4 regions of the Gracilibacillus sp. D59 genome follow, and region 1 is predicted to be linked to each of the others. Evidence: riboswitches for the same ligand, from Rfam matches in the RefSeq annotation. Region 1 holds a riboswitch; each other region holds the start of a gene.

Evidence for each region. Region 1 has a riboswitch for thiamine pyrophosphate ahead of ACTWP4_RS19420 (ABC transporter substrate-binding protein). Riboswitches for the same ligand answer to the same signal wherever they lie in the genome.
Region 2: another riboswitch for thiamine pyrophosphate. It lies ahead of ACTWP4_RS18995 (DUF561 domain-containing protein); the one in region 1 lies ahead of ACTWP4_RS19420 (ABC transporter substrate-binding protein).
Region 3: another riboswitch for thiamine pyrophosphate. It lies ahead of tenA (thiaminase II); the one in region 1 lies ahead of ACTWP4_RS19420 (ABC transporter substrate-binding protein).
Region 4: another riboswitch for thiamine pyrophosphate. It lies ahead of ACTWP4_RS15240 (ECF transporter S component); the one in region 1 lies ahead of ACTWP4_RS19420 (ABC transporter substrate-binding protein).

The regions. Positions count from the first base shown of each region.
Region 1 covers NZ_JBQQCK010000014.1:92,808-100,516, forward strand. The annotation lists gene ACTWP4_RS19415 (thiamine-binding protein) at 1-126, opposite strand, end outside; gene ACTWP4_RS19420 (ABC transporter substrate-binding protein) at 140-1,114, opposite strand; TPP riboswitch at 1,199-1,308, opposite strand; gene ACTWP4_RS19425 (hypothetical protein) at 1,481-1,636, shown strand; gene ACTWP4_RS19430 (DUF421 domain-containing protein) at 1,810-2,484, shown strand; gene ACTWP4_RS19435 (hypothetical protein) at 2,698-3,018, shown strand; gene ACTWP4_RS19440 (cell wall hydrolase) at 3,071-3,511, opposite strand; gene wrbA (NAD(P)H:quinone oxidoreductase) at 3,845-4,444, opposite strand; gene ACTWP4_RS19450 (DUF4362 domain-containing protein) at 4,603-5,580, opposite strand; gene arsC (arsenate reductase (thioredoxin)) at 5,737-6,156, opposite strand; gene ACTWP4_RS19460 (arsenic transporter) at 6,176-7,474, opposite strand; gene ACTWP4_RS19465 (ArsR/SmtB family transcription factor) at 7,487-7,709, opposite strand, start outside.
Region 2 covers NZ_JBQQCK010000013.1:128,610-136,318, forward strand. The annotation lists gene rsgA (ribosome small subunit-dependent GTPase A) at 1-710, shown strand, start outside; gene ACTWP4_RS18975 (MoeB/ThiF family adenylyltransferase) at 833-1,852, opposite strand; gene ACTWP4_RS18980 (thiazole synthase) at 1,845-2,615, opposite strand; gene thiS (sulfur carrier protein ThiS) at 2,620-2,823, opposite strand; gene thiO (glycine oxidase ThiO) at 2,839-3,951, opposite strand; gene ACTWP4_RS18995 (DUF561 domain-containing protein) at 3,944-4,558, opposite strand; TPP riboswitch at 4,645-4,741, opposite strand; gene ACTWP4_RS19000 (ferritin-like domain-containing protein) at 4,883-5,326, shown strand; gene ACTWP4_RS19005 (M20 metallopeptidase family protein) at 5,627-6,793, shown strand; gene ACTWP4_RS19010 (ABC transporter permease) at 7,432-7,709, opposite strand, start outside.
Region 3 covers NZ_JBQQCK010000004.1:62,959-70,667, forward strand. The annotation lists gene ACTWP4_RS08665 (DUF456 domain-containing protein) at 1-407, opposite strand, end outside; gene ACTWP4_RS08670 (type 1 glutamine amidotransferase domain-containing protein) at 768-1,292, opposite strand; gene thiE (thiamine phosphate synthase) at 1,353-2,003, opposite strand; gene thiM (hydroxyethylthiazole kinase) at 2,008-2,793, opposite strand; gene thiD (bifunctional hydroxymethylpyrimidine kinase/phosphomethylpyrimidine kinase) at 2,790-3,614, opposite strand; gene tenA (thiaminase II) at 3,616-4,305, opposite strand; TPP riboswitch at 4,415-4,522, opposite strand; gene lepB (signal peptidase I) at 4,581-5,129, opposite strand; gene ACTWP4_RS08700 (CynX/NimT family MFS transporter) at 5,278-6,471, shown strand; gene ACTWP4_RS08705 (hypothetical protein) at 6,707-7,021, shown strand; gene ACTWP4_RS08710 (organic hydroperoxide resistance protein) at 7,224-7,643, opposite strand.
Region 4 covers NZ_JBQQCK010000009.1:62,683-70,391, reverse strand. The annotation lists gene ACTWP4_RS15270 (RNA polymerase sigma factor) at 1-71, opposite strand, end outside; gene ACTWP4_RS15265 (CAP-associated domain-containing protein) at 242-1,366, shown strand; gene ACTWP4_RS15260 (YckD family protein) at 1,400-1,720, opposite strand; gene ACTWP4_RS15255 (YkgJ family cysteine cluster protein) at 1,803-2,525, opposite strand; gene ACTWP4_RS15250 (energy-coupling factor transporter transmembrane component T family protein) at 2,723-3,517, opposite strand; gene ACTWP4_RS15245 (ABC transporter ATP-binding protein) at 3,501-4,961, opposite strand; gene ACTWP4_RS15240 (ECF transporter S component) at 4,968-5,558, opposite strand; TPP riboswitch at 5,714-5,820, opposite strand; lysine riboswitch at 5,971-6,153, shown strand; gene dapA (4-hydroxy-tetrahydrodipicolinate synthase) at 6,290-7,183, shown strand; gene ACTWP4_RS15230 (M20 family metallopeptidase) at 7,244-7,709, opposite strand, start outside.

The DNA.
Region 1 (7,709 bases):
TGGATTGACTTGATATTTGACCCCCGCTTGTTCGATAATTTTGATTGCTTCATCAACAAAAGGGATTGAATCTTCTCCTTTTGGTGTCTTTGGAATGATTTGTACACTAACTAATGCTTCAGCCATTGCGATCCCTCCATTATTCTGGTAAAAATTCGTTGGTAAACGCTGCTTCAACGTCTAGTTCACGCTCTAACAAGTCATTATTAAACATGAATTCGGCATAATTACTCCATACCTCTGCTGATTGCTCGCCCCATCTGTCTGCATCGTCTTGATATTTTGGCGATACCCATTCTTGGCTTGCATGGACTAATTCTTCATCTAAATCTGGTACGGCATCAACTAAGATATCAGCAGCTTCACTTGGATGATCAATTGCATCTTGATAGCCGCGACTTACTGCAGCCATAAATTTTTCAATGGTTTCCGGGTTTTGTTCAATCATCTCTTCATTTGTTGTAATAACTGGCGTATAATAATCTAGTTTTTCCGAATAGTCCGTGAGATACATCATATCAATTTCTTTTCCTCGAAGTTCGGCTTCGATTCCTGTCCAGCCATAATAAATCCAGGCAAAGTCAACATCACGTTCAACTGCTGTAAAAAAGTCGGTATTTCCCATATTTACGATTTCTACATCCTCTACAGATGCACCTTCTTGTTTCATTAACGCATCGATAACTGCAGATTCAACAGGAGCACCCCAACCACCATACGTTTTCCCTGCAAAATCAGCAGGTGATGTGATTCCTTTTTCCACTGGTGCAGCAAAACCGGAAGTATTGTGCTGAATAACTGCAGCAATCGAAACGAGTGGTATATCTTGAGTACGTGCTTCTGTTACCTGTTCCTGATAACTAATACCAAATTCTGCCTGGCCAGAAGCTACAGTTTGATCTGCCCCCGCTTCACCTGGCATGACAATTTCCACATCAAGGCCCTCTTCTTTAAAATATCCTTTTGATTCGGCTACATAAAGTCCGGTGTGATTAGTGTTTGGCGTCCAATCTAATACTAAGGTAACTTTCTCTAATTCTTCTTGTGTCTTTTCTTCATTCCCACATCCTGCCAAAATAAACAAACCTATGATTGCAATTAAAAATTTTTTCATGATGAAATCCCCCTATTTATATTATCTTTTTAGAGGAACATATAAGAAAGCGCCCTAGACGAATTGCCTAGGGCGCATATAGATACTATTATCTCATATGTTCCCTACGCTGGTGCTAACCAGATCAGGTTCTAAGGGTCAGCATCTTACGGATACAGTCTCAACCGGCAACACCGGTCCCCCTACATTCATTATTCTATTACTACCTTCTACTTTGACATAATTCGTACTTTTGATCAAGTTTTATTAACCCTACTAATTAACATACCAAATTCTCCAACCGACAATAGCTATTTCCAACACTCTAATTACATTGCAGTATTGTGGAAGAAGAAATATTAAAGTTTTGGTAAGGAGGATATTTAAATGCAAGTATTTTTATATGTATTACTTGGTATGATTGTAACTTATGTCTTATTACTAATTGGAGAATTCGGTCTGGTATTGCTTGGTAGAGGAGCGTTTGGTTTACTTTTATATATTGCTTTGAACATAAACAAGAAGAATAACATAGAAAAGTAACAAAGCTAATGAAGTAGATTGAATCAAAGAATGATGATATCGATTTTTTTACAGAAAAGGTTTAAAGCACCTATCTGATTGATTTGTAATATCGATACATATTCAGGTGAAAATCATGCAAAATATTACTAGTATCGGTTGAACAAATTTAAAAAAGTGGAGTTTGTATATAAATGAAAATTATGTACTTAACAATTGAACTTATAGTTGGATTTTTTTTCTTGTTTATCATAGTGAAATTTGTAGGAAAAAAAATCATTAATCAAATTTCCCCGTTCACTTTTATAGCAGCTATTGTTTTAGGAGAATTAATTGGAAATGCTTTATACGATCATAAAATAGGCGTCCTTTATATTATTTATTCTATGTGTATTTGGGGAGGATTACTTTTTTTCGTTGAGTATTTAAGTCAAAAATTCCTTGCAATCAGAGGTTTGGTTGAAGGGAAACCTTCTGCTCTTATCAAAAATGGAATTGTTGATCGTGAAGCATTAAAGAAAAATCGAATGAATTTAAATCAATTACAAAATTTACTTCGACAAAGTGAAACCTTTTCTATTCGTGAAGTCGCCTTTTGCTATTTAGAGGCAAACGGATCGCTTAGTATTTTAAAAAAGTCAAAGTATCAAAAAACGACTCAGGAAGATTTTAATATGCCTTCACAAGTAGTTTCCGTACCAATCACTTTGATAAGAGACGGAGAAGTTTTATGGGACGAAATCATTGATTTGGGCTTTGATGAATCTTGGCTGAAATCACAATTAAACACTTATAATATTACTGACTACAAAGATGTTTTCATAGCTGAATGGCTTCAAGGGGAAGGTCTTTTTGTACAGGTTATTTAAACCGTACGACTACAATAAAAGAAAAAATTTGAAATTGTTAACAATTTTACTTTATCTAACAGATGCATGAGTTCAACTGACGGTCATTAAATGTTCGTCTTTTTTATGGATTAATTTCAACTTTTTGGAATATTATGTTAAAATATTGACAGAAGAGATTATGCTTATGACAGCTTAATTTAATCGTATACATGGCTATAAGGAGGGCTGAAAATGAAAATAGGAGAAAAGATTCAAAAAAAGTATTTAGAGAGAAATAAGTTATTTTTAGCTATAGACATTATTTTTAGTGTTTTAACGATTTATTTTGCAGTTCGAGTGTTATTGATATCTATTACGGGGTTAGTAAGTTCAAATCCGTCAACTGATTCTCCGACTTTATTACTTTTTGCTATGCTATTTTCTTTAGGATTATCTAATTCTGTTCGGGTTATTGAAATGTTAGTTATCGAAAAAAAAGAATATTTCTCGTTTTTACTTTTATCTACACTCTTCGTTTTCAGTGTATCTACATATATATTACTAGTAGACTAAAGGGAGTGTTGATCGATAACGATCAAAATCCCCCCAATGTATTGTGTATTTGTTAAAATCTATAAGCACTTCCGCATGTATTAGCCTGTGGTTCATAATAACAATGTTGTTTATATTGTCCTGCAAATGGTTGACCATACCATGTAGGTGGACATTCAGCATACGGATTAAAATACCAAAGAGAATATTTAGAAGGATGTTTTCTCCAATACTTTACAACTTGTCGTGCTAACCTTTTCTCCACTTCTCTTGCTGGTCTATAAAATAAACTACCTTTTTGTACTGCTTCAAAAGAATAATTTCCACCTTGAACTTGAAAAATTACATCACGTATAGTCCTTACATCCTTAAAATCTAAACAATCAGCTTTTGCCCGATTTACAATAACATTCCCAACCATGAGCATCCCTAGTCGCCCTTCAGCAATGGCTTCTGCCCTCAACATTCTTGCTATTAAATTAATGTCACTTTCGTTATATGATACTCTTGTCACTATTATCACCTCTAAAAGAATTGTATGAAAAAATCTTTGAAAAATGTAAGATTTTCGTAATTCTTATCTGTTTGGGCTTGGACCATTTCGCAAGAATTCATAGCTAAGATCAAGTCGGATTTTTAGGTGTTCGCTTCAGTTCTTCATACTTCTATTTGGATTTTTTACATGGTGGAGTTTAATATGTTCCGCCATCTACAGCCATTGGAATATACGGTGTCACTGATATGAGGAGATTTCGGGGGCGAATATGTAAAAAAAGAGAGTAACAAAAAAATTATTGCTACTCTCTCTATTATTTAAAAGGATTTATTTTAAAATTCTTACCTAGTCTTATCCATGAATTTTATTTGCTACTTCGACGACACGTTTTGCTTGATGTTTAACTGCTGCTTGAACATCTTCTACCATGGAACCATCTTCCTGGCTTTGCGTAACACTTGTCCCATATGGATTACCGCCAGCTGCAAATAATGAATCATCAGAATATCCTGGAGGAACGATGATTGCCCCCCAGTGCATCATAGATGTATAAAGGCTTAAAACTGTTGCTTCTTGTCCACCGTGTGGATTAGAAGCAGATGACATTGCACTTACTACTTTGTTTACTGTCTTACCAGACGCCCATAAACCACCTTGTGTATCGATGAATTGTTTCATTTGTGATGCTACATTTCCAAAACGTGTTGGAGTGCTAAAAATAATAGCATCCGCCCATTCTAGATCTTCAGTCGTTGCTACAGGGACATCTTTAGTTTCTTCTACATGTTTTTTCCAGCCTGGATTTTGTGCGATTGCTTCTTCCGGTGCTGTCTCAGCAACGCGTACTACTTTCACTTCCGCTCCTGCTTCTTTTATTGCTTCTGCTGCCCAATTCGCTAATTGATAGTTTATACCTGTTGAACTGTAATAAACTACTGCAACTTTTACCATATTTGTAAAACTCCTTTGCTTCTTTGATACTTTATATTTTCCCAGTCTGAGATAATATATGTATTTATCTCGATACTGAGATAAATACAATTTATCATACGTTTATCTCGATTTCAAGATATTTGTGCTTAGTAAAAAACATGGAGTATTCCCCATGTTTAGTCAAATGTTAAACCAGCCTCTACAAATGTATTATAACGGATCACATTTCCTGCCTTTTGATAATCAAATTGAATGGTTCCATTTTTGCCATACAATTTGATTTCTCCTTCTGGTGCCATCATAGTCATCGTCATCACTGATTGTGGTGTACCTTCACGAATTTTTGTAATTATCTCTCCTATTTCATTTTTATCGTTTGAATCCAATACGACTTCATCATTTACGATGACTTCGATACGATGGTAAATATCTTCAGGAACAATGATATCTGCAATAGGAAGACTCGCGATCGCTAATGCTCCACCCTCATTGTCACAACCTGTCAGTTCGAACATTATGTTTTGATTATCTATTAAATAATATTCTAATTGTGGACAAGATACGTCTCTTATTGTTTCAGCCACACCAAAGTTATCTTGGGTTGCATCCACTTTTATACTATGTTCTCCATTTTCGAACATATAATTGTTAAAAACCGGATCGCCTTCTGTCGTATATTGGACAACTCGCATAATAGCATCTTCACTTTTTTCTACTTGTTGTATAAATTGTTCCAGTACCATTAAATTTAGTGTTTGATCAAGCTTTATTACTACATCATGGTCTTCGTCAACTATTCTTTTTATGGCAACGGCACTACTTTGCCCAGGATAGGATTCCGCCACTGCACCATGGGTAACTTGAATTTTTTCGCCTCTGATTAGTGAATTAGTCATACTATCTTCTATTTCTTCGAGACTAAAATAAATCGCATTTCCTGCCTCGTCATGTTGCTGTGGATCAAACTCAGTAACTGTTGGATCCAATCGGTTCTCGACAACTAATACACGATTATCTTCTACACTTGCCACATACCCCTCCATCTCATTATGCCCTTCATTACTTGAATCTCCTTGTGTTTTATTCCCATTATCAAGAGATGTACCACAGGCGGTTAACAATAATATCAAGATAATACCAAGAAAATATTTCATCCTCCACATCGCCTCCCTTTTTCTATTAGTCGTTTTTCTAAAAAAAAGGTTACACTTGTGATGTTAAAATGCCTATTATGACACGGACACTTAGCACCTTGATAACACTAAACAAAAAAAATGGACTAAAATTCAAAAGTCCATTCTTTTCACTATTTATTCTCCTGTTTCTGCAAAACGTTTAATCCGTTTTCCAATTTCATCACGCACTTGCTGGAAGACAGACCATTTTTCTTCGTCTGTTCCTTCTGCTTTGGCCGGATCATCGAATCCCCAGTGTTCATTTCGAACACCAGATGGAATGACCGGACACTTATCACGTGCATCCCCACATAAAGTAACAACCATATCAGCATTACGTAGAATTTCCATGTCAATTTTATCAGATGTCTGATTGGAAATATCAATATCTACTTCTTTCATCGCTTTGACCGCATTTGGATTTAATCCATGTGTTTCAATTCCAGCGCTGTATACGTTCCAGCCGTCACCTAAATATTTTTTTCCCCAGCCTTCAGCAATTTGACTGCGGCAAGAATTACCTGTACATAAAAAGTAAATAGTTTTTTTCGTCATTTTGAATTCCTCCTATAAATTAGAATAATAACAATGTCAGATATAAGCCCACTAACGTAATAAATAAAATGGGGATAGTGAGAATAATCCCTGTCTTGAAATAAGTACCCCAAGAAATTTTCACACCTTTTTGCGATAATACATGCAACCATAAAAGAGTTGCCAATGAACCAATCGGTGTGATTTTTGGACCTAAGTCAGAACCGATCACATTTGCATATATCAGAGCTTCTCGTATGACACCAGAAGTATTTGTCTCAGCGATCGCCAGTGCATCAATCATTACAGTTGGCATATTATTCATGACTGAAGATAGAATGGCAGCGATAAAGCCCATGGCAACAGTAGCACTGAATAACCCTTGATCCGCACTCCACTGAATAAGTCCTGCCAAGACGTCGGTAAGTCCGGCATTACGAAGACCGTAGACAACGACATACATACCGATAGAGAAGAAAACAATTTCCCATGGTGCTCCTTTAACTACTTCTGTCGTATTAACCGCTGCACTGTTTCGTGCCATGATTAGAAAAAAGATAGCTATGATACCAGCAATAATTGATACAGGAACTGTAATAAACTCACTTACAAAATAACCAACTAATAATATAGCAAGAACATACCATGACAGGTGGAACATTTTGATATCCTTTAATGCTTCAGCCGGCTTCTTTAAATGATCAAGCTGATAGTTTTTCGGAATATTTTTTCTAAAGTATAAATACAATACCCCAATCGTAGCAATAATGGAAAATAAGTTTGGAATGATCATTCGTGATGCATATTCAACAAAACCAATCTCAAAAAAGTCTGCCGAAACAATGTTCACCAAGTTACTAACGATTAACGGCAGTGAAGTTGTATCAGCAATAAAACCACTAGCCATAATAAATGGAAAGACCATTTTTTCTTTAAATTGCAGATTACGTACCATTGCCAGAACAATCGGTGTTAAAATTAAAGCTGCTCCATCATTTGCGAAAAAAGCTGCCACCAAAGCACCTAGTAAACTGACATAAACAAACATTTTGATACCATGACCTTTAGCGAGACGAGCCATATGTAATGCTGCCCACTCAAAAAAGCCGATTTCATCCAAGATTAAGGAAATAATTATAATTGCTACAAACGCCAGTGTTGCATTCCAGACAATCCCGGTTACTTCTAATACATCCTGAAATCCAACAACTCCAACAAGAAGTGCCAAAATTGCACCACCGATCGCAGACCAGCCAATGGATAGACCTTTAGGCTGCCAGATCACAAGTATTAACGTTACTAAAAAGATAATTATAGCCAATATAACATCAAACAACATATTGCCCCCCTACTAACAACAAGTAATTCTTGTTCCGCTTTTCTCTAATTCGATTAATTTCTCATCTTGACTTGGTAATTGCTCTAAAATAGACTTCATTAATCCGTACCATTCACTCTCACGATTTAATGAATAGAATACCCATTGGCCTTTCCGTTCTTCTTCGATCAGTTCGGCATTTTTTAGTTTACGCAAATGCTGACTGATGGATGGTTGACTCATTTGGAAAATCTCT
Region 2 (7,709 bases), on a different contig from region 1:
ACACTGTATTTCTCGTCAGTGCATTAAATAATGACTTTAACGTTAGAAGGATGGAACGTTTTTTAACACAAGTATATGAAAGCGGAGCATCCCCGGTATTCATTTTAACGAAGAAAGATTTATGTGAAGATGTCGATGAGAAGTTAAGAGCTGTTGAAGAGATCGCCATTGGTCTTCCCATATTAACAGTCGATGCTCTCCATAATGAGGGAATGGATCAGCTTACCCCATTCCTTCACACAGGCAAAACAATTTCACTTCTCGGTTCTTCCGGTGTTGGCAAATCAACATTAATTAACCGTCTCCTCGGAGAAGAAGTGCAAAAAACCCAAAGCATAAGAGAAGATGATGCGAAAGGACGTCATACAACAACAGAGCGAGAGTTATTCCTTTTACCAGATGGTGGAATTATAATCGACACACCGGGCATCCGAGAATTGCAACTATGGTCGACTGAAGATGCAGCAAGTCAAACATTTCAAGATATTGAGGAACTGGAAGGACAGTGTAAATTTCGTGATTGTCATCATAGATCAGAACCTGGCTGTGCAGTAAAAAAAGCCATTAGTAGTGGAGTGCTTTCTGAAGAACGGTTTAAAAGTTTCCGTAAACTTCAACGTGAGGCAAAGTTTCTCGATCTTAAGAAAAAATACGGAACTCAACGAGCAACTCGTATTCAAGCGGAGAAACTATTAAAAGGAAAATGGTAAAGCGTTAGGAGCATAGCCAATATAAAACAAAGAAATCCGAACTGATTCATTCTAACCATAGAATGTTGAATCAACTTTCGGATTTTCTTTGTTTAAGATACTATTCTACTATTGTTTCATTCTCATCCTACAAACTGATAATATACTTTTTTAGCTTCTTGTACATTTTTTGTGCCATGAATGAGCGTACGTCCATCTCGGAATACGACCACACGATATTTATCGATCTCAAATGATAACAAATATGGATTGCTAAACAATTTAATTTGTTGATTGTGTTCCAAATGTTTTTTCATTTCATCAAAGTGAATGATTTTTTCTGCACTTGTTCTTATTTGGACCGTATTCCGACCACATAGTACCGCTGTTTTCAGTTGAGATTGATATGTTAAATGTGGGTATTGTTTTTTCACACATGATGGACACGTGTCATCTTTTAAACTCGCCACCTTCAATTCCATTTGCTGATTTTTCCATAAATCAAAAGCGATTAATTTCCCCGAAAGTGCATCATGATTCCCCGTAATTATTTTCAGCACCTCTGTTACCTGATGAGAGACAACCATTTGTACTGCTGGACTAATGATCCCGACCGTATCACACGTTGCTCCATCACTTGGTATATGATCCATTAAGCATTGCAAACATGGTGTTTCCTCAGGTAAAACCGTGAACGTCACACCATAACTTGCTACACAAGCTCCATAAATCCATGGTTTTTGATGTTTTTGACAAATATCATTAATAATTAATCTTGTATCAAAATTGTCTGTGGCATCAATCACCACATCCACTTTCGGTACAATTGCTTCTAATTCCTCCACACCGGCATCAATCACTTCTGCATGGATTTGAGTCAAATGATTAATTGCCTCCAACCTTTTTTTAGCGGCAATTACTTTAGGTGTTTGCATTCGGACATCTTCTTCTGAAAAAAGCTGTTGCCGTTGCAAATTGGTTTCTTCCACATAATCACGATCAATTAAGGTTAACGTTCCTACTCCAGCCCTTGCTAACATTTCCGCACTGCTTGAACCAAGTGCACCAACACCAACAATTACGACATGGCTTTCCTGTAATCTTTTTTGTCCTGTTTCGCCAATTGGTTCGAAGAGCATTTGGCGATGATAACGACTATTCACCAACACTTATCCCTTCCTTAGGACTACTTGCTACCGCATATTCTTTCTTCGCTATTCGACCTGCTTCAAATCCTAATCGCCCCGCTTCCACTGCTAATTTCATAGCTTCAGCCATTTTGACAGGATCATTCGCACCAGAAACAGCCGTATTGAGAAGAACACCATCTGCTCCTAGTTCCATAGCATAGGCAGCATCTTTCGGCGAACCAATTCCAGCATCTACAATCACGGGAACACTAGATTGCTCGATAATAAATTGCAAGTTTAATGGATTAATAATGCCTTGCCCAGAACCAATTGGCGAAGCTCCTGGCATAATCGCATGCACACCTAATTCCTCTAGTTTTCTAGCAAGTACGACATCGTCAGACGTGTATGGCAGTACAGTAAACCCCTCAGCTAGTAATGTCTCTGTCGCTTTTAACGTTTCAACAGGATCTGGAAGCAATGTTTTGTCACAACCGATCACCTCTACTTTGACCATGTCACATAGACCTGATGCATCCGCTAATTTAGCAATTCTTACTGCTTCTTCCGCATTTTTGGCACCAGCTGTGTTTGGTAGAAAACGATACTTCTTCAAATCTATTTTTTCCAAAAAGTTCGGCTGGTCTGCATCAAAAATATTCATCCGACGTACCGAAAAAGTTAATACTTCTGTTTCAGATACATCTACCGCTTGTTTTTGAATATCATAGTTTGGATATTTACCTGTCCCTAAAAATAATCGAGAATTGAATGTATAATTACCTACTTTAAGCATTGTGTTATCCTCCTCCTACAAAATGAACAATTTCCAATTTGTCACCCTCTGAAATTGCCGTTTCTTTATGTTTTTCTTTTTTTAAAATGGTTTGGTTATGCTCCACAATTAATGATTTCTTCTCCAAACGCAATTCTTGGATTAATTCTTCAATATTAGTGATACCTTCTCTTACTTTTAGCGGGTCTCCATTCACGATAATCTCCAATATCAGCCCTCCTTTCTACACTGAAATGATACTTTCTCTCTTTAACGAAAACGCCTCCAAATAAGTTTGATTGACTTGTTTCCCTTCGACGATATCTGCTAGAAATGTTGATGTTCTCGGTGCTAGCAATATACCATTTCGGTAATGGCCAGTTGCGACATATAATCCTGATACACCTGGTACTTCTCCTAAATAGGGAAGACCATCTTTTGTTAGTGGACGTACACCTGCCCAGGCCTCTTCTATGGTTGCCTGATTTAATGCCGGAAGTATCTGTTTGGCCCGTGATAACAAATGAAGAACACTTGCTACTTTCACGTTTTTATCGGTTTGGTTTGGCTTTGAAGTTGCGCCAATAATGATTCGATTACCTCTTTTGGGAACGAGATAACAACCTTCTGTAAAAATGGTCGATTGAATAAGAGGCTTTTCCGTAACAACGGACAGACATTCGCCTTTCACAGGTGTAAGTTGATTAACATACCGAGAAAAATGAGAACTCTTAAAACCGCAAGTCATGATGACACTTTCAGCGGTGTACACTTTTTCATCTGTCTTCACGCCTTTGACTTTCCCGTTTTCACTCAGGATATCTTGCACCTTCGTCTGTTCTTGAATCACAGCACCATAATGTTCTGCAGCTTTCGCAAATGCTTTCGTTACATGTGGCGCTGATACTTGACCTTCTGTCGGACAATAAAGAGCTGCATAAAAATCGGTAGCAAGTTCTTTTTCCGGTATACTTGCCGGTGAAATCACTTTTGCCTCCACTTTTTGTTGTGTTTGAAAACTTGCAATTCTTTTGAGATCATCGATTTCATCTTGATGATAGACTAACTTCAATGCACCCTTCTCGATTAACTGAATATCTATACCACTCTCTTCCAGTAAATCTTTTGCTAAACGAGAATATAAGTCACGGCTTTCTTTGGCAAAGCGAAATAATGGTGAGTCCTGTTCGAACTCCATTTGTACGCCTAACATGCCAGCTGCAGCACTCGATGCCTCACCAGCAATTATATTCTCTTCCAACAGTAGTACATGGTAACCTCTTTTACTTAATTCATAGGCAATCGATGCTCCCATAACTCCACCGCCAACAATGATTTGATCGAATCGTTTAGTCAAGATGTCCCTCCTTCCTTTTGTCGAACACTTTGCGGTAACACTTCAATGCATTGGTAGGATCTTCGGCATCCCATACTCCTGACATAATTGCCACACCGCTAGCACCAGCATCCAGTACTTCGCTCATATTTAGTTCGGTAATTCCGCCAATGGCGATAACAGGAATCGAAACATTTTCGGTAAGTTCTGTTAACGCAGCTACACCTCTTGGTTCGATGCCTTGTTTAGAATTACTTGGAAAAATATGGCCATAAAGTAGAAAATCCGCGCCATTTTGTTCCGCAGCGATGGCTTCGACCAGGGAATGTACTGACTTACCGATACGAATTGGGAAGGAGTTTTTTACATCTGCAACTGGAATACTATGAAATGCAAGCTGGACTCCTTTACACTTTTTTACCCATGCTACATCTACACGGTCATTGATAATGATCCGATCTGCTGGTACACCTGATTCTACCAACAAATCAATCATTTCCACTATTTCTTTTGCTGTTTTAGTCTTTTCCCGAAGGTGAATAAAATCAACCTTATCGATATTCTCTGGCACAAACTGCAAATCATTTTCTGTCAATCTGCCATTGGAAATTAGGTGAATTCCTTGCATTGGTACAACCTCCTTTGACCTAAAGGAAATAAAAAACCACCCATCCAGCATGGACGAGTGGTATGTATCGAAAGCTTCAATTAATTATCGCTTTTCTACCACTTCCCTCCGCTAGTGTTAACCAGATCAGGTTCAAAGGGTCCGAAGATTCGTCTCAGCCAAATGGCTCCCCTAGTGTTCATTCGTATTTTTTTTACTTACAGGAAAAGGATAACATAGGATTAAACATTCGCCAACAAAAAATAATCCGATTTATATGTTTAATATTTCTCCATAAGGGTAGACATATAATGGAAACATAAATAAGAAAGGATGTTGAAGTTAATGGCCCAAGATCAAGAAAAATTACAAACTTTAATTGATGGATTAAATGAGGATTTAGCAAATGAATATGCGGCAACGATCATGTATACGTACCATGCATCCGTTGTTTCTGGATTATATCGTTCCTTTTTGAAACCATTTTTTGAAGATGAAATAAATGATGAGATTGGACATGCTTTATATTTATCCGACAAAATCAAAACATTAGGTGGTACTCCAACTACAACACCAGCAAAAGTCGAACAACTAACAGATGTTAAAGATTTGTTAGAAGCTACTTATCAAGCTGAAAAAGAAACAATTGAGCGTTATGAAAAAAGAAAACAACAAGCAGATGAGCTTGGTTTAACCGAACTAGTTGTGAAATTAGAAGATATTATTGCAGATGAAACTAGTCATAAAGAAGAAACAGAGCGACTTTTGTCAGACAAGAGCTTTCAATAATTCACTAACCCCCCCCTTTTTTTAATATAGAAAAAACAACTTCCATTTGTTTGGAGGTTGTTTTTTTGTTCTATAATATCCACCTGCTTACAAAAACGAAAATCTAGGAATCTATGGTATAATAAAGTAAGACTTCCATCAGTGGGGATTTTTGACTCCCACTGATGGTTAGCGAAATTTATCAGGGTGTGAACATCCGTTATCCCCATTTAGCTTCTTAGATTCACTCAAACATTGAAGTAGGGATTTTGCGGACGATTAGCACCGTGATAAAAAGAAAATCTTCTGTGGGGTGAGGACATGATGAACACTTTATATGAGGAAATTGATGATTTATATAATGAAATGGTGGAAATGCGCAGGTTTTTACACCAATATCCGGAGCTTTCCTTTCAAGAACATAAAACAGCAGCATTTATTCAGGAACAATATAAAATATTAGACATTCCCTATCAAGCAAATATCGGGGGTAACGGTGTTGTAGCCACCTTAAAAGGTGCTAAGCCTGGTAAAACCGTTGCATTACGCGCTGACTTTGATGCACTGCCGATTCAAGATGAAAAGGATGTGCCATACAAATCTAAAAATGACGGTGTTATGCATGCTTGTGGACACGACGGTCATACGACGACATTACTTGCCGTTGCCAAAGTATTAAAAAACCACCAAGAAGAACTTGCTGGCACAGTAGTTTTCATTCATCAGCATGCTGAAGAACTTGCCCCTGGTGGTGCCAAGCCAATGATTGAAGCAGGCGTGTTAGAGAATGTTGATGTCATTTATGGCACTCATCTCTGGACAAATACACCCTATGGTCTCGTTCAAACATCACGTGGGAACTTTATGGCAGCAGCAGATCACTTCACCATTGAAATAAAAGGAAAAGGTGGTCATGGAGCAATTCCACACCAGACGAAAGATCCGATTGTAGTTGGTTCACAACTTGTAACGAATCTACAACAAATTGTCTCAAGACGGATTGATCCATTAGAAACAGCTGTACTATCGATCGGACAATTTCATGCAGGTGATGCGTACAATGTTATTCCAGATGTAGCGATGATTGATGGAACGGTACGCACCTTTAATCCGGACGTACAACATTTTATAAAAGGGGAAATCGAAAAAGTGCTAAAAGGCACATGTATTGGCTATGATGTATCCTATGATTTTGATTATACCTACGGATACAGACCTGTTGTCAACCATGCAGAGCATGCTGAAAAGGTATTAGCTGCTGCCGAACAGGTGAAAGAAGTAGAGAAGGCTGAAATGATTGTACCAAGTATGACAGGTGAAGATTTTGCCTATTATTTAGAAGAAATACCTGGTGCCTATTTCTTTACAGGAGCCCAAATCGAAAATGGCTTCGTACCTCACCATCACCCGATGTTTGATTTTGACGAGCGAGCCATGAAAATAGCGGCAAAAATGTTGATTGCTGCTACGTTGAATGAAAATGGATAACTCCATGCGGACGCACAAAGCCATCCGATCCCGCTTCTCCTAGCACTCAAATGATAAAGTAGAACTTCCATCAACGGGGTTTTACGGACTATTAACAGTATAAGAAAAACCGGGAAAGCCCACCCGGTCCTATCCAAAGTAGTTATTTTGACATGAATAATAGGCGTAACAACCGCTGCGGCTTGCCCACTTCGCTTTCCGTGGGGCGTGTCTTCAGCTAACTTTTGTAAAGAAGATCGCTTTACAAAAGTGGATCTTCAGATCACGCTGATCCCACAGGAGTCGAAGTGGACGCCTACGCTAATTATTGCTCTACTATGAATGTACTCGCTGACATTCCAATTTTATTACACAGGTTAAGAAAGCTCGAGAAGTTAGCAGTCACAAACGTTGTAGAACAGTTTCATAGCGGAGGCCGTCCACTTCCACTCCTACGGAATGATTTTCGACTAAGATCCACTTTGGTAAGCGCTCTTTGCTTACCAAAGTTAGCTTAGGCGAAAATCCCGTGGAAAGGGAAGTGGACAGCCGCAGCGATGGTTTCCTGTACAAGCTATTTCAAAATGGCTACTCTGCTTACAAATGCGTCGATACCGCGGATTATATGCTTTCTTTACTTATGAAAAAACCCGTTTCAATTATTGAAACGGGTTTACATTATTTTCACCAATTTTCTTGGTCAAATAATTCGGGATTCCAAATAAGATAAACATAAGACTTGCAATTGCCATCAATATGCCCATTAACCACTCGCCGATAATGATCAGAAATAAAATAAAGACAAGGGCGACAACGAAAATCAATTGCTGCATCCATTTAATAAATGCTTGTTCTCTTACTTGTTGTGCAATTGGATAAAGATCTAACCATACTAATGTTGCATGGTGCTTCCATAATGGGATCACTTGCAAAAAGA
Region 3 (7,709 bases), on a different contig from region 1:
AATCCAATCAAGGACCCTAACGCTGCCTTGAGTGCTTCTTGTGATGTTTTTTTCTGAATCATTTCCGTGACGACGACTAAAACAAACGGAACAATAATGATACCGAATGGCGGGATAATAAATGAACCAACAATCACCCCGATAGCTGCCATCCGCTCACCTGTTTTACTACCGCCAAATTTCTTTACAAAATAGCTGTTGGCAATAATATCGGAAAAGATCAACAGCAATGTTAAAACAACCATTGCTATCCAGAAAATCCAGCCAATATTCTCAGCCGATAGTGCAAATTGGTAAATAAAAAAGCCAATCCAAATCACCAATACCGACGGAATAATCGGGAAAATAATCCCCACAAACGCCAATACAAAACAGACAATAATCAATGCCCACCATACCATTTCCATGTCTTATAATCCCCTATCCTACAATTTTGAAAAATCCTACTTACCGCTATGCGAGTAGTTTGTTTACCATATACTTTTGTCTACAGTTCAACCACACCCTATTTCCGTTATATCTCACTCATTATTAAAAATGGATGAACATATTAATGTATAGTTCGATTTTTACGACAAATCTTTGTTCTCTCACGGAAGATTTGTCGATTATCTTGGTTTATTCAACAAATCTTTGCTCACTCACAAGAGATTTGGTGGTTATCACTCATATAAAGCCAGACAAAATCACCAAAGTTACTTCGCACTGATGTATTCTCATAGTTATAAAAAGATCTTACAAGGAAAACCCTGTAAGATCAAGTTTGTTTACTGATTGGCAAGGAAGTCAGCATATGCTTTCACATATGGTGGTAAATCCGGTGGGCGACGACTGGAAATAATATGTCCATCTGTTACGACCGGTTCATCACTCCACAAGCCACCTGCATTCGTCATGTCATCTTTAATACCTGGCGTGCTAGTTACTTTTTTGCCACGCAATATACCAGCAGAAACCAGTACCCATCCCGCATGACAAATTTGGCCGATCGGCTTTTTCGCTTGATCCATATAACGTACCATTTCTAGCACTTCCGGGAACCTTCTTAGTTTATCAGGAGCCCATCCACCCGGCACTAGGATACCATCATAATCTTCTGCATTTATATCGGAAAAAGCATAATCAGAATTTGCTGGAACACCATATTTTCCAATATATTTTTGATTAGCCTCTTTTCCTACCAAATCAACCGTTGCACCTTCTTCACGCAAACGTAAAATAGGGTACCATAGTTCCAAATCTTCAAAATCTTCGTCTACTAAAGCAATTACTTTTTTATTTTCAAGACGCACAATATTACCTCCTTCACCTTAATACTATTAGTGTATCAAAAGTGAGCCCACATTATCGAATCATTGCTCCCGTGTATAATAATTAGCGTACTTAAAAAAAGTACTTGCTGTAGTCTCAGGATTTTCGGCTTGGCTAATTGCTGAAATGACTGAGACTCCATCTGCACCAGATTTCATCAGTCGAATCACGTGTCCTAAACGGATACCACCAATCGCCACAATCGGCAGATCTCCTACTCTTTCTCTTATTTCCTGTAAACCTTTTGCCCCAATTGGTTGTTTCGCATCCTCTTTCGTATTTGTGCTATAAATTGGGCCTACTCCAATATAGTCAGCACCGTCTTTCTTTGCCTGAACTGCTTCCTCTACATTAGTTGATGACACACCAACAAGCCAATTAGCAGGGACAATTTTTCTCACTTCATTTATCGACATATCGTCCTGTCCTACATGAACACCATCTGCCTCTATTTCCAGCGCTAATTCCACATCATCATTGACTAAAAAAGGGACATGATATTGATGACATAGCTCTTTCATTTGAATGGCTAATTGCTTTTTAGCTTCTCCTTCAAGAGCACCTCGGCCTTTCTCGCGAAACTGAAAAAGGGTAATACCACCCTTTAACGCTTCTCTTAGTACATATAAGGGATCTTCTTTCGTATTATTACTTCCGAGTATAAAATAAACTTGCAATACATCACGTTTCATTCTTTTAAGAACTCCTAGTTATTTGTTTTTTCTTGTTGACTTCTTCTCCATCTACTACAAACAATTGATCCAAGAATGCTATTTGAAAACTTCCTGGATAGGTATGCATTTCTGCAGCATTTTCTGCTGCCACTCCATAATAGCTAAGTGCATTAGTCACAGCTTCTATCACGTTTTCACTTACCGATAAGAAGGACGCAATAACAGCTGATAATAAACACCCTGCACCAGTTACTTTTGTTAGAAGTGGATGACCATTGGAGATTATAACTCGTTCATCTTGGTTGATAACCACGTCTTTTTCCCCAGTGATAGCAAGAGGTACTTGTAATGTATCAAAAGCTAACTCTGCTAATTGTTGTACATCGATACTACTTGAACCTTCGACACCACGAACTTGAGCATCAACTCCGGCTAAATTGGAAATTTCCCCTGCATTCCCTCTGATACATGTTACCTTGACTTCCTGTACGATTCGCTTAGCGGAATCTGTTCGGAATGTGGTAGCACCGACACCCACCGGGTCTAACACAACAGGTACCCCTGCTCGATTGGCAGCTTTACCTGCTAAAATCATCGCATCGACTTGCTCTTTTGTTAATGTCCCAATATTTAATACGACAGCACTTGCAATCTGCGCCATTTCTTCTACCTCTTCTTTGGCATTCGCCATTACAGGTGCTGCACCAACAGCATATAGTCCATTTGCTGTGAAGTTCATTACTACTTGATTTGTAATATTATGAATCAATGGTTGCTGCTTTCGTACCTCCTCAATTAAATGGCTCACTTGAATGCCTCCCTTTTATGAGGTAAACCTTTTAATCTGTATCCCCAATGATTTGTCGGACCATGGCCATGACCTAGCTCTAAAGGATACTGAATGGCATCTGTAATAAAATCCTTTCCGATTGCCACTGCGTCTTTTACTGTCTTACCTTTTGCCAGTTCAGCAGTGATGACAGCGGAGAAGGTACAGCCTGTTCCATGCGTATGTTTCGTATCAAAACGATCTGCCTTTAGATAATGAAGATTTTTACCATCATATAAAACATCCACAGCTTCCCCTTGCAGGTGGCCACCTTTAACAACCGCTGCTTTTGCACCTAAATCATCCACAATCACTTTCGCTGCTTTTTCTGCGTCCTGATTATGATGAATCTCAAAACCTACTAAAATTTCCGCTTCCGGTATATTGGGTGTTACTACTGTAGCAAGAGGAATTAGCGTATCACGAATAACTTGTCTTGATGCTTCATCCATTAAGGAATCACCGCTTTTCGCCACCATAACCGGATCAATAACATAAGGAATGTTCGTTTTTGCTAGTTTTTCTGCTATTAATTTCATCATATCGACAGTAGCGATCATCCCAGTCTTGATTGCTTGCGGTGGGATATCTGTTAATACAGCATCTAATTGCTTTTCAATAAAATCAATGGACAAGTGTTGCACATCTTGAACTCCCAATGTATTTTGCGCTACTACAGAGGTAATCACACTCATACCATAAACTTCTCGTTCCTGAAACACTTTCAAGTCTGCTTGAATACCGGCACCACCCGATGGATCGGTTCCAGCTATTGTTAGTGCTGACGCTACTTTATGCATTTTAATTCCCCTTTCCATCTAATGAAAATGGCCATGCTTCAACGTTATATGCCATCTCCCAGAATAAATACTCTAGCTGACAGCTTTTCATAAAGGCTAATTTTGCTTTTTGTTTTTCTCCTTCTCCTACTTGTTCTGCCCACTTATCTAAACGTTCACATAATTCAGTCGTAACGGATGCTGTTTCTTCTTTTGCGTAAAATGTAATCCATTCATAGAAAGGGTGTTGCTCTGTCGGTTGATATTTATCTTTTAAATAATGTCCGATTTCCAAATAGGTCCATGGACAAGGTAACAAGGCTGCAATTAATTCACCTATACTTCCTTGCTGAGCTACACTTTTCATGTGTGCTACATAATGATCAGCTGTCGGTGGCAGAGGATATCCTTGCAATTCATCATAGTCCACTCCTGCAACACGACACAAATTATGATGTGGATGAATTTCACTATTTAAGATGAAGCCGATTTTTTCATAAAAATACGTCATATCTTCTCTTGTAGTGCTTTTCGTAATGGCAATACCATAAATATTCATAAACGCATTAAGGTACTCAAAATCTGCTTTTACATAATGAATGATTGCTTCTTTGTGTAGGTTCCCTTCACCAATTCCCACTACAAAAGGGTGTTCAAAAATACCTTGGTAAATATCATTTGCCGCTACTCGCAATTCTTGACTAAATGTCATGTCTACTGCCTCCACAAAAAATATATATTTCCATAAAAAAGCCGCTCGCGGGTAGCGGAGCGGCTCTTTGAATAATCCATATCAAAAAATAAAGGTGCATGTATTCACACACCATCCGACTCCACTTTCCTACGCTGGTTTTAACCAGTTCAGGTTCAAAGGGATCAAGAAATCGATTCTTATCTCAGCTGCTCTTGCAGCACCCCTAGCGGAATTTATTATGAAGTTATAACCAATAAAACATGGATACGATGAAATGTCAAGTTTTCCCGTCTCTAATTAATTATCCCAAATGAATCAATCGGCCAGATCCGCATTTTGACATCTCCAATGATAGCTTCTTCATTAACAAACCCAAATTGACGGCTATCTTTACTAACTCTTCGATTATCCCCTAAAACAAATATTTTGCCTTCGGGAACACGTTCTTTTCCTGTTAATTCTTTAAGAGTGAAATCATTTGTAAGCTTTTGACCTTCAGAAAGCAAAGATTTGTACTTATCAAGATATGATTCTTCATAAAGTTCCCCATTAATATACAGGTTATCATCTCTCATCTCGATCGTATCACCAGGAAAGCCAATTACCCTTTTCACATAATTATCGTTTGAATCTGGTGCTTCGAAGGCAATTTCGTCAAAACGATCTATATTGCTTATCTTACTCAAAATGATCCGGTCTCCATCTTTTAAATTCGGCATCATCGATTCACCTTTGACAACTGAAGGTGTAATCAAAAAGTGCCGACATAGGAGTACGATTATAATAGCAACCAACAACGCCTTCAACCATGAAAGTAATTCTTTAACGACTTTATTCTCCATTATAGACCTTCCTTCACTTTACTTAACTTTTACTTGTGATTTATATATGTTATTCTATTATAATGCTAAATCCAATGATAGTTTCTTACTTATTTTAGCATATTTTGTATGGCAATTGTTAATTATACCATAGAAATAAGGTGAACAAATGAAAACAGATCAACATTTAGCAAAGAAGTATTATACTATTCTTTTTATTACAGGAATTATTCTATTAGCCTTTAATTTAAGACCCGCCATTACTTCTGTCGGGCCCATTATTGGAATAATCCGTGAAGATTTATCCATCAATAATTGGAGCGCAGGCTTTTTAACCAGTCTACCTCTCATAGCCTTTGCTTTTATGTCACCAATTGCTCCAAGAATTGCCAATCGAACAAGTAATGAAAAAGCATTACTTTACGGTCTTTTAACATTATTAATTGGTATTTGGGTTCGTTCCACTGCATCCATTACTTTATTATTCATCGGGACCACATTAATTGGTGTGGGAATCGCCATCATTAATGTCATTTTACCAAGTCTTATTAAAAGTAATTTTCCTACTAAGATTGGTTTAATGACCGGTGTTTATACTACTTCCATGTCTATTTTTGCAGCATTAGGATCTGGGTTAAGCGTTCCATTAACAACAACTGCTGGACTCGGCTGGAAATGGTCATTAGCTAGTTGGAGCATATTAACGATCATTGGTATTTTTGCTTGGTTAGTGGCGATGAATAAAGCGCCCCTTCAAGAAGATAGTGAACTGTTTGAACCGAGCACAGTCAAATTATTGCGTTCACCTGTTGCTTGGCAGGTGACCTGTTTTATGGGGTTACAGTCCTTTTTATTTTATGTGACGATCTCATGGTTAGCTGAAATTTTGATTTCCAATGGGTTTTCGGGATCAGTTGCTGGATGGTATGTAGCATATATGCAATTCATTAGTTTGCCTGCTACCTTCTTCACACCTGTTATCGCGAGTAAACTAAAAAATCAACAGCCTGTCGTCGCAGTTTTTGGTTTGTCTGGACTTATCGGATATAGCATATTGTATTTTGAGCCTGATATTATTGGATCCACCATTGCGATTACGTTAATTGGTATTATGTTAGGGGCAAGCATTAGTTTAGCATTAGCCTTACTTGGACTAAGAACCACTAACGCAAGACAAGCAGCTGAATTATCAGGTATGTCTCAATCTTTTGGTTACTTGTTAGCATCAATTGGACCAATTGTTGTTGGTCTTATTTTTGATATCACGAACGATTGGCAGCCTTCTATTCTAACGATCATATTTATTGCATTACTTATGACCGGTTTCGGTTTAGGAGCAAGTAGAAATAAGAAAGTTTTATAATCTGTTTTGCTCTTCGTGTGCTATTTTGGATAAAAAAGTAATAACATATTATATAAAGTGAGACTATGATCAGGGTGTTAGCGTCTATTAACCCTAACCTTATTCTTGTGTTACTTGAAGCTTGAAGTGGTGGTCTTTCAGACGGTTAGTACCGTGATAAAGAACTTAACTTTACCGTTCTGTATATCAGGTGTATACTGGATGTATGTAATAAGAAAGGGAGATGGTTGTAGCTATGAGAAAATCCCTCATCTTTGTCATGATAATGTTAACCATTTCTCACTTTATCACACTATCAAATTATCAATCTAATGTATTTAACATTGAATTAAACGAAGAACTACATGCGACTTATTATTATGATGCTGACTATCATGATTCATCGGCAGACAAAGGTATTTTTAATGAAGGTCGATTAATGATTGGAATATTACTATTATCCCTGATTCTTTACTCTCTTCAACAATCATTCGTAGCACGACATTATTTGCATGCAGTATTTTATCAATCTAATTATCTGATCACATTCGTACCCCTTCCACAAAAATAATTTGAAGGAGGTATTATCATGTGGTTTAGATTCTTTATGATTGGTCTATTTTCCCTTGCAGCATTGAGCGTCTGGTTGTACCAGGGAATTGAATTCATTCACGCATTTACTGATTACTTTAAAAATCGTTCTTAATAAAAAAGGGTTTTTCTTATCTAATAACAAGAGCACGGTTTCCAAAAAACCGTGCTCTTTCTATTATTTATACAGCTTTTGTTTTTAGTTCTACATCAATATTGCCTCTCGTTGCTTTTGAGTATGGGCAGAAGTCATGTGCTTGTTTTGCTAGTTCTTCTGCTTCTTCCTGTGATACGCCTTTGATTTCTACGTTAAGTACTACACCAATTTTGAATCCTCCGTCAGCTTCATCTTTTAATAAGCTAACTTCTGCCGTAATAGAAGAATCAATATCTTTTTTTTGTTTAGATGCCATTAAGTTCAAAGCACCGTCATAGCATGCAGAATAACCTGCAGCAAATAATTGTTCTGGATTAGAGCCTTTTCCATCACCATCACCAGCTGGATTTACCAGGTTTAAATCAATTAAACCATCATCTGATTTGACATGACCGTCACGGCCACCTTGTGCAGTTGCTTTGGATGTAAATAATTTGTTACTCACTCTATCCACTCCTTCAAATTAAATTAGAACGTTTGCTTTTTGTTCTATATTATTTATTCTACCAGT
Region 4 (7,709 bases), on a different contig from region 1:
AATACAACATGTTTGTACCGCTCTATCAATAAGCGGATCGCATGTTGATTACCCGCTTTTATTTTTCTGATCAGTTGCTCATCTTGAATGATGCTCCCCCCTCCCTTTTATATCCCCATTTTAATTGACGTATAAAAAAAGTAAATGACTACAAAAAAAGCAAAATTTTTTATTACTTATAAATACCACCAATCATGATATAATGAAAGAATAGAATACCGAAGAAGTCAGGAGTGAGGATTTGCCCAAGTTTAGAACGATTGTTTTCTTCCTGTTAATAGGGGGATTAATCTGGTTTTTTTATCAAGATGATTATAAACAAAGTGGGTTATCTGGTGTTTGGTACGAGATGAAAGATAATTTCAATCATTTAAAAGACAATGACCAGATAAGCAACACGATAGATAACCTTCGTATGGAATTAGAAAATTTTTTTGACTCCGTTACAGACGAGGAAACTAAAGTTCCGAATTCTCCTAATGTGGAATCACCAGATTTAACAAAACCCTCTGAGCAAACTTTTTCAATTCATAATATCGAAATTAATGATGCAAAATCAGAGGTTGAAAATATTCTAAAAGATCCAAAACGAAGCTCTTTAAATGAATATAGAGTCAATTGGCACACTTACCATGATCATTATCAGAATTTTGTCATGGTTGCTTATAATGAAGATAATAAAGTGGCTGGATTATACACCAATCAAGACCTAATTAGTTCAAGCGTCGATTTAACTTTGCAAAACGATAAAAATGATGTCAGAAATGCATTTGGCGAACCGCTTGATTCGATCAAAAAGGGATTTGTTAAATACCGTATTAATGATAATGATGACCAGGACACATATTTAATGGATGATAACTATGTCACTATTTTTTATGATATTCATCAAGAGGATAAGATAGCTGCTATACAAATCATTTCAAAAAGTCTTGAAAATCAAAAAGAAGACTATTTTGCAGCTCCGAATAATGCATTAGCAGAAGGTTTGGAATATCAACTCTTTGATCTTACTAATGCAGCGAGGGCTAAATTTGAAGAGCCGATTTTGGAATGGCATGAAGCCTCTAGGGTAACCGCTCAAAATCATAGTGAAGACATGGCTGAGAATAACTTTTTTGGGCATACCAATTTAGAGGAGCAATCCCCGTTTGACCGCTTAGAAGAAGATAACATCACTTTCCGTATGGCTGGAGAAAATTTAGCAGCAGGTCAACCTAGCAGTATATATGCTCACCAAGGACTGATGAATTCAAAAGGTCATCGAGAGAATATATTAAATTCTGATTTCAGATTAATGTCTGTAGGCGTTGCTTTTCAAGAAGACGGGCAACCATTTTATACGGAAACCTATCTAACGCAATAATGCTTACCTTCGTCAGGTAAGCATTATTTTTTATTATTCTGCTTCTTTATCACGTTTCATGTGATGTTTATGATCCCATTTTGGAATGAAATTGTTTTCTTCTAGCTTTTCATATTTTTTCTCCAGATGTTGTATTATTTTTTGGGCTTTTTCTTTCGTAAACACACCGTATTCTACATATTTTTCGATAATCTGCTTTTCTTTTTCGATTGCTTCCTTCTGCAAGCCTTTCATTTCTTCTATCTGTTCGTCAGAGAGCTTAACATCCTTCGGTTCCGCTTGAACAGATGAAAGGAATAAACCTCCAATTGAAACCGTCAATATACAAGCCATAAATAACTTTCGTAAACTCATATCATATCTCACTCCTTTTTCCTTAGTATTGCAAACTTTATTTTACTTATGCGAAAAATTAGAGTGGATATTGATATGTCTATCAATAGTCTTTCATCCAGTTTATTAACAAATCTTCCTGATACAAGTCATTGGGATATTCAACTATTCCTGTATCCTCTTGTTCATATAAATACATTAATAATTCATTGATAGCTCCCATGTACTCTTGATAGAGAAATTCATAACTAATCGTCTCTTCTGGCATGACATTATCAGCACATACTGCAGGATCAGTGTAATTAACATAAGTTCTGCAAGGTAAGGGCCTTATCTCATAAGCTAAGCATTGATTGGTTTCTGTATCTAACATGACACAAGGCAATAGTGATTGTTTATAGTTATATTTTTTATCTTGGTCTGTCACATCTAAGTCAGCAAATCGATCGACTTTATCTTGATACATACGATAATAATTATCAAAATGCAGTTCTAATTGCTCTTTTCGTTCTTTTGGCATTTGGCTGATAGATTGTTTGATTAGCTTGGCTTCCATTTGATTGATTACGATTGGAAAATAGCAACAAAACGCACAGCCCATGCGACAAGTCGGCTCCATTTCTACGGCATTTTCCATTTGATTGATTTCTTTTGATACTGCTTCAAGCAGAAGTCGAAAACTTTTGACTAATTTTTGATCAGTGGAAAGATTGCTATCTATTAATTGCTCAACGATGTGATAAAAAGCATCTTCATTAATTTGATATTTCTCATTTAATTCCTTGCATTTTTTAATAATTTCTTCATGTGTTAAATAACCAGTCATGTTTGATTCTCCTAGCAGTTTACATTTATTAGATTAGTATAACAGATATTTGAATAGACTAGGTTAATTATCGTTTTCCAAATTAAAGAAGATGCGGTCCAACTCCTGACTTGTTATATGAATCGTTCTTGAAATTTTTTCTTTTAAGTTGTTGATCGGTTTGGTCGTTACATAGGTTTATCCCTTAAGTATATAGCTTACCGTACATTTTCAATAGGAAAAACTATGAATTGTTCACTGCAAATATAGGAAAGAAATAACCAAGCCGCTAAAAGAATAGAAAAAAGAATATCTTTATTCGTGTATTTTAACTGATAATAATAGGTTCTTTGACTATCTTTTGAAAACTTTTTGGCTTCCATAGCTACAGCGATTCGGTGCGCTCGTCGAATACTTTGAGCTAATAATGGAATCGCATATAATTTTATTTTTTCGTACCATCCTTTTATCCCTTTGGAATATTGGACAGCTCTCACTTTTAATGCTTGTTGTAATGTTTGAAACTCTTCAACAATGATCGGCAACATCCTTATGGCCGCCATAAAGCTGTAAGCATACTTCGGTTTTAATCTTAATTGTTGCATAGTTGAATAGAATAAATAAACCGGTCTAGTCGTTAAAGCAAATATTAAACTTAAGATACCAAAGACACAACTCCTAAGCCCTAAGTGAATACCGCGATAAAAACTCTCTTCTGTTATATGGATTAAGCCTAATTTAAACCAGGTAGTTTCCCCTTCACCAAAAAAGATCATAGTTGTAGAAGATGAAAGAAAAATAATCAATAATGGAATAGCTAACAACCCGATTACTTTCCAGGTATGTCCGGTACCAAAAAGATATAGTAGAAGAGCACCAATAATCATATATAACAAAAAATTGGGATTGTGCACAAATAGCATACCAATAAACAATGCGGTCAATATCAATAATTTAAAACTGGGATTTATCCGATGCAACCATGTAGATTGGTAATTAATACTGATTGACATACATATCATCCTTCAACGTATTTTCGAACTGTTTGGAAAGATCAATGATATCTGTGATTTTTCCATCTTTTATTCGCCATTCCTTGGTAGCGTATAGTTCTACTATTTCAGTCTGATGAGTAACCATCACAATGGTGACACCATTTTTCCTGCATTCTTCGAAAAGTTCGAGCATTTGGAAGGTATTTTTAGCATCCTGTCCAAAGGTCGGTTCATCTAATAACAGAATATCAACATCTGCTATTGTTGCAGTTGCTACACTTAAACGTTTCTTTTGACCAATAGATAATTGATATGGATGATGGTCTTTAACATGATACAAATTATATTTGGTCAAATGTGCTTCTATTCTGTTTGCGAACTGTTTTTGTGGCACATTGCTATGCTTTAATGAATGCTCAAGTTCTTCGTAGACACTGTTTTTCACAAATTGCAGTTCAGGGTTTTGAAAAACATACCCCATTTTTCGGTAATCGCATGTTCTTATATCCTCCGCTATAAAATAACTAATCTCTCCTGATGTTTTAATTAATTGCATCATTGCCAGCATAAGCGTGCTTTTACCAGAACCATTTTCACCGGTTATTGTTATCCAATCTCCTCGGTTAATTACCGCATTTTCGACATGCATTTTTAAATGTTTCTGATAATAACCGGAAAAAGATTGCATGGTTACAAGTGGTTGATAACTATGTTCATTATGCGACTGTTCTGGTAATTGACTTGCATAATCATCCCAAATATGGGGATACCATATCCCATATTGATAGAGTTTACTGCGGAATTGATTAAAAATATCGTTTGGCTCACCGTCGGCCACTATAGAACCAGTGTCATCCAAGATGATAACTCGATCAACTAATGATAATACATGATCAATTTTGTGTTCTACAATCACCACTGTCTTATCCTCTGAGACATTCTTCAAGGTGTCCCAAACTTGTTTAGTACCAACTTGGTCTAGCATAGCGGTTGGTTCATCTAAAAAAAGCACTTCAGGTTCTAATGCTAAGACAGATGCTATCGCAAGACGTTGTTTCATTCCACCAGATAATTGTTGGATCGAAACGTGATAATCATCTAATTGTAATCCAACCTGGGTTAGGTATTGGCAAATTAAATCATCCATGTCTTGTCTTGGAGTATTTCGGTTTTCCAATACAAACGCAATTTCTTCATCTACATATGGCATACAAAATTGAGCATCTGGGTCTTGAAAAACCATGCCGTACGATTCTGATATTTGTTGTTTATCTGCTTTTAAAGGCATTTCAATAACGTCTGGTATTAAGCCGGCCATGATTTGGAGTAATGTAGACTTCCCAGAACCTGAAGGACCGACAAGTAATACTTTCTCCCCTTTATTAATGGATAATGAAAAATCTTTAAATAATAAAGATGCCGCGCTTGGATATTTTGCTCGCATATTTTTAATTTCTAACATCTCAGTTTACCCCATCTCATCGTCCAACTTTTTGTAATCGTCCTTTGAAATGGGACGAATAGCTTTCGTAACACCTGTTTTGTCCAATGCTTCTACTAAATAGTAGGCAAACACACCGGTGATCAATATCGATCCTATTAATCTGGCAACAATCAATAATGTAAGATTCCAAACGGCTAATGAATCGATATAACCATAAAACACATCTAAAATGAGTGAACCTATTGTTGCTCCCACTGCTGCCAAACAGGTAACATATAAACGATAACTTTTGTATCGATACATTGCAAAAATCAGTTCACAGCCTAACCCTTGTACAAGGCCATATAACAGTAAAGATATTCCCCACTGTCCACCAAATAAAAATTCACCCTGGGCAGCAGCAAGTTCTGCCAATAAAGCAACCCCTGGCTTACGAATGATAAGGAAAGCTACTGTAGCTGCCATAAACCACATACCATAAATTAATTGGTCTAGGTGTAAGCCAAACACTCCAATTAAGCTGTATAATGGACCCCAAAGTTTGTAAATAACACTAAAAATAAAGGCAATGACAATCGTTACTAAAATATCTGTTAATGTTAAAGATTTTTTCATTAAACACATCTCCTTTTTGTAATAAGTATTGATCTAGGCTTACGCCTTCTACGTTCCCTTTAATTGTGCCAAGCCCCCTTCAAACACAAAAAACCACTATCCATACAAACGTAGAGATAGTGGCTATACTTATCCATATAAAAGGATTGCAATATATTAGATACTAGCCACTTCCCTACGCTGGTGTTAACCAGATCAGGTTCTAAGGGTCTTAAAGTATTACTTTAATCTCAGTCTTTAAAAGACACCCCTAGTGGAATGTGTTGATAATATTTAATTCGATTACATCATATCAAATTTTTCCATATTGTCAAGAAATTTTTTAATAAATCGGATTGCACTAATCGATATTTTTTGATATAGTTGGTTACAACGTAAAACAATTAAATATTTTGCTTCAATTTTTTATTGAAGTGAGAATAGAGGTGCAAAAACCATTAGTACATAGTTGGAGGCTGATGTCGCCAGAGAAAGCTATGGAAAGGGGAATTTGCCGAAGTAATCTAAGTATACATCAACTTAAATTACTGGTCCTTCATTGAATAAATGCAGGGCTGTCATATAGTGACGAACTATATGGAGGGCTATCTCACGCATCGAATCCAGTGTAAAACCAGATGCAACAATGAGACCCTCATTGTTGCATCTTTTTTATTAACATTGGTGATGAGATACCCTCTATTCAATGGAAATAGTCAAATTGTTTTAAATCTTTGAATAGAGGTGGATGTATCATGAACTTTGGACGTGTATTAACAGCAATGGTTACTCCTTTTGATCCAAATGGAGAAATTGATTACGGAAAAACAGAGCGCTTAATTAACTACTTAATTCAAAATGGAACAGATGCATTAGTTGTTACAGGAACGACTGGTGAATCTCCGACACTATCAAAAGAAGAAAAAATATCTTTGATAAAATACGCCGTTAAAACAGTTAATGGCCGGGTGCCAGTTATTGCTGGGACCGGGTCAAACAATACGCGCGAATCTATCGAGATGACGAAAAAAGCGGAAACGATCGGTGTAGATGGCATCATGCTTGTAGCACCTTATTACAATAAACCATCACAAGAAGGTTTATACCAACACTTTAAAGTGATTGCGGAATCTACTACTCTACCTGTGATGTTGTATAATATTCCAGGAAGAACGAGTATTAATGTTAATCCTGAAACCATTATTGAACTTTCCAAAATTGACAATATCGTGTCCGTAAAAGAAGCTAGCGGTAATCTCGATGTGATGACCAAAATTATTCGAGAAACAGATCAGGACTTTTCATTATATAGTGGAGATGATAACTTAACACTTCCAGCTGTTGCTATTGGGGCAAATGGAATTGTTTCTGTTTCTTCACATATTGTTGGAAACGAAATGAACGATATGATTGCTGCTTGTCAAAACGGGGATATGTTGCGGGCACAGGAATTACATCATTTCTTGCTACCGATTATGCAATCTATGTTTATGGCACCAAGTCCAACACCGATAAAAGCAGCATTAAGCATAAACGGAATCGATGTTGGAGGAGTTCGTTTACCGTTAGTACCTTTAAATGATGAAGAGATGCAATTATTAAGACATCAGCTACATTTTCTACAAGAAAATTATGATGCAGGTTAATTTAAAACGCAATTCACTTTTATAAGTGAATTGCGTTTTTTCGTATCTAAACAAATTCGCCTATGATTTTGCTAATTCATCGATGACATGTGCTAGAAGAAGTGTTCGCGGGATGAAGGATTCTAATTCGAGATATTCGCTTTCTCGATGGGCTCTTCCTCCTACCGGTCCTAGACCATCTACGGTTGGTATACCTAATGCAGAGGTAAATGAAGCATCAGATCCGCCACCAGTTTCCGTATCTTTAATAAAAATATCTAGTTCGTCTCCAACTCGTTTAATAATACGTAACAATTTTTCTGTTTGTTCCGTTTTTTCCATTGGCGGGCGATTGATATCCCCTTCCATGTTGACTTTGGTCCCGTCTACTTCGGTACTGGCCATAATTGTAGCGATTTGTTCCTTTATTTCTTCTGCTTGCTCTTGTGTTCGGAAGCGTACATCGACTTGAGCTGTTGCATGATCAGAAACTGTATTCACTGAAGTTCCACCTTCAATTAAGCCTACATTGACATGAATGCCCTCT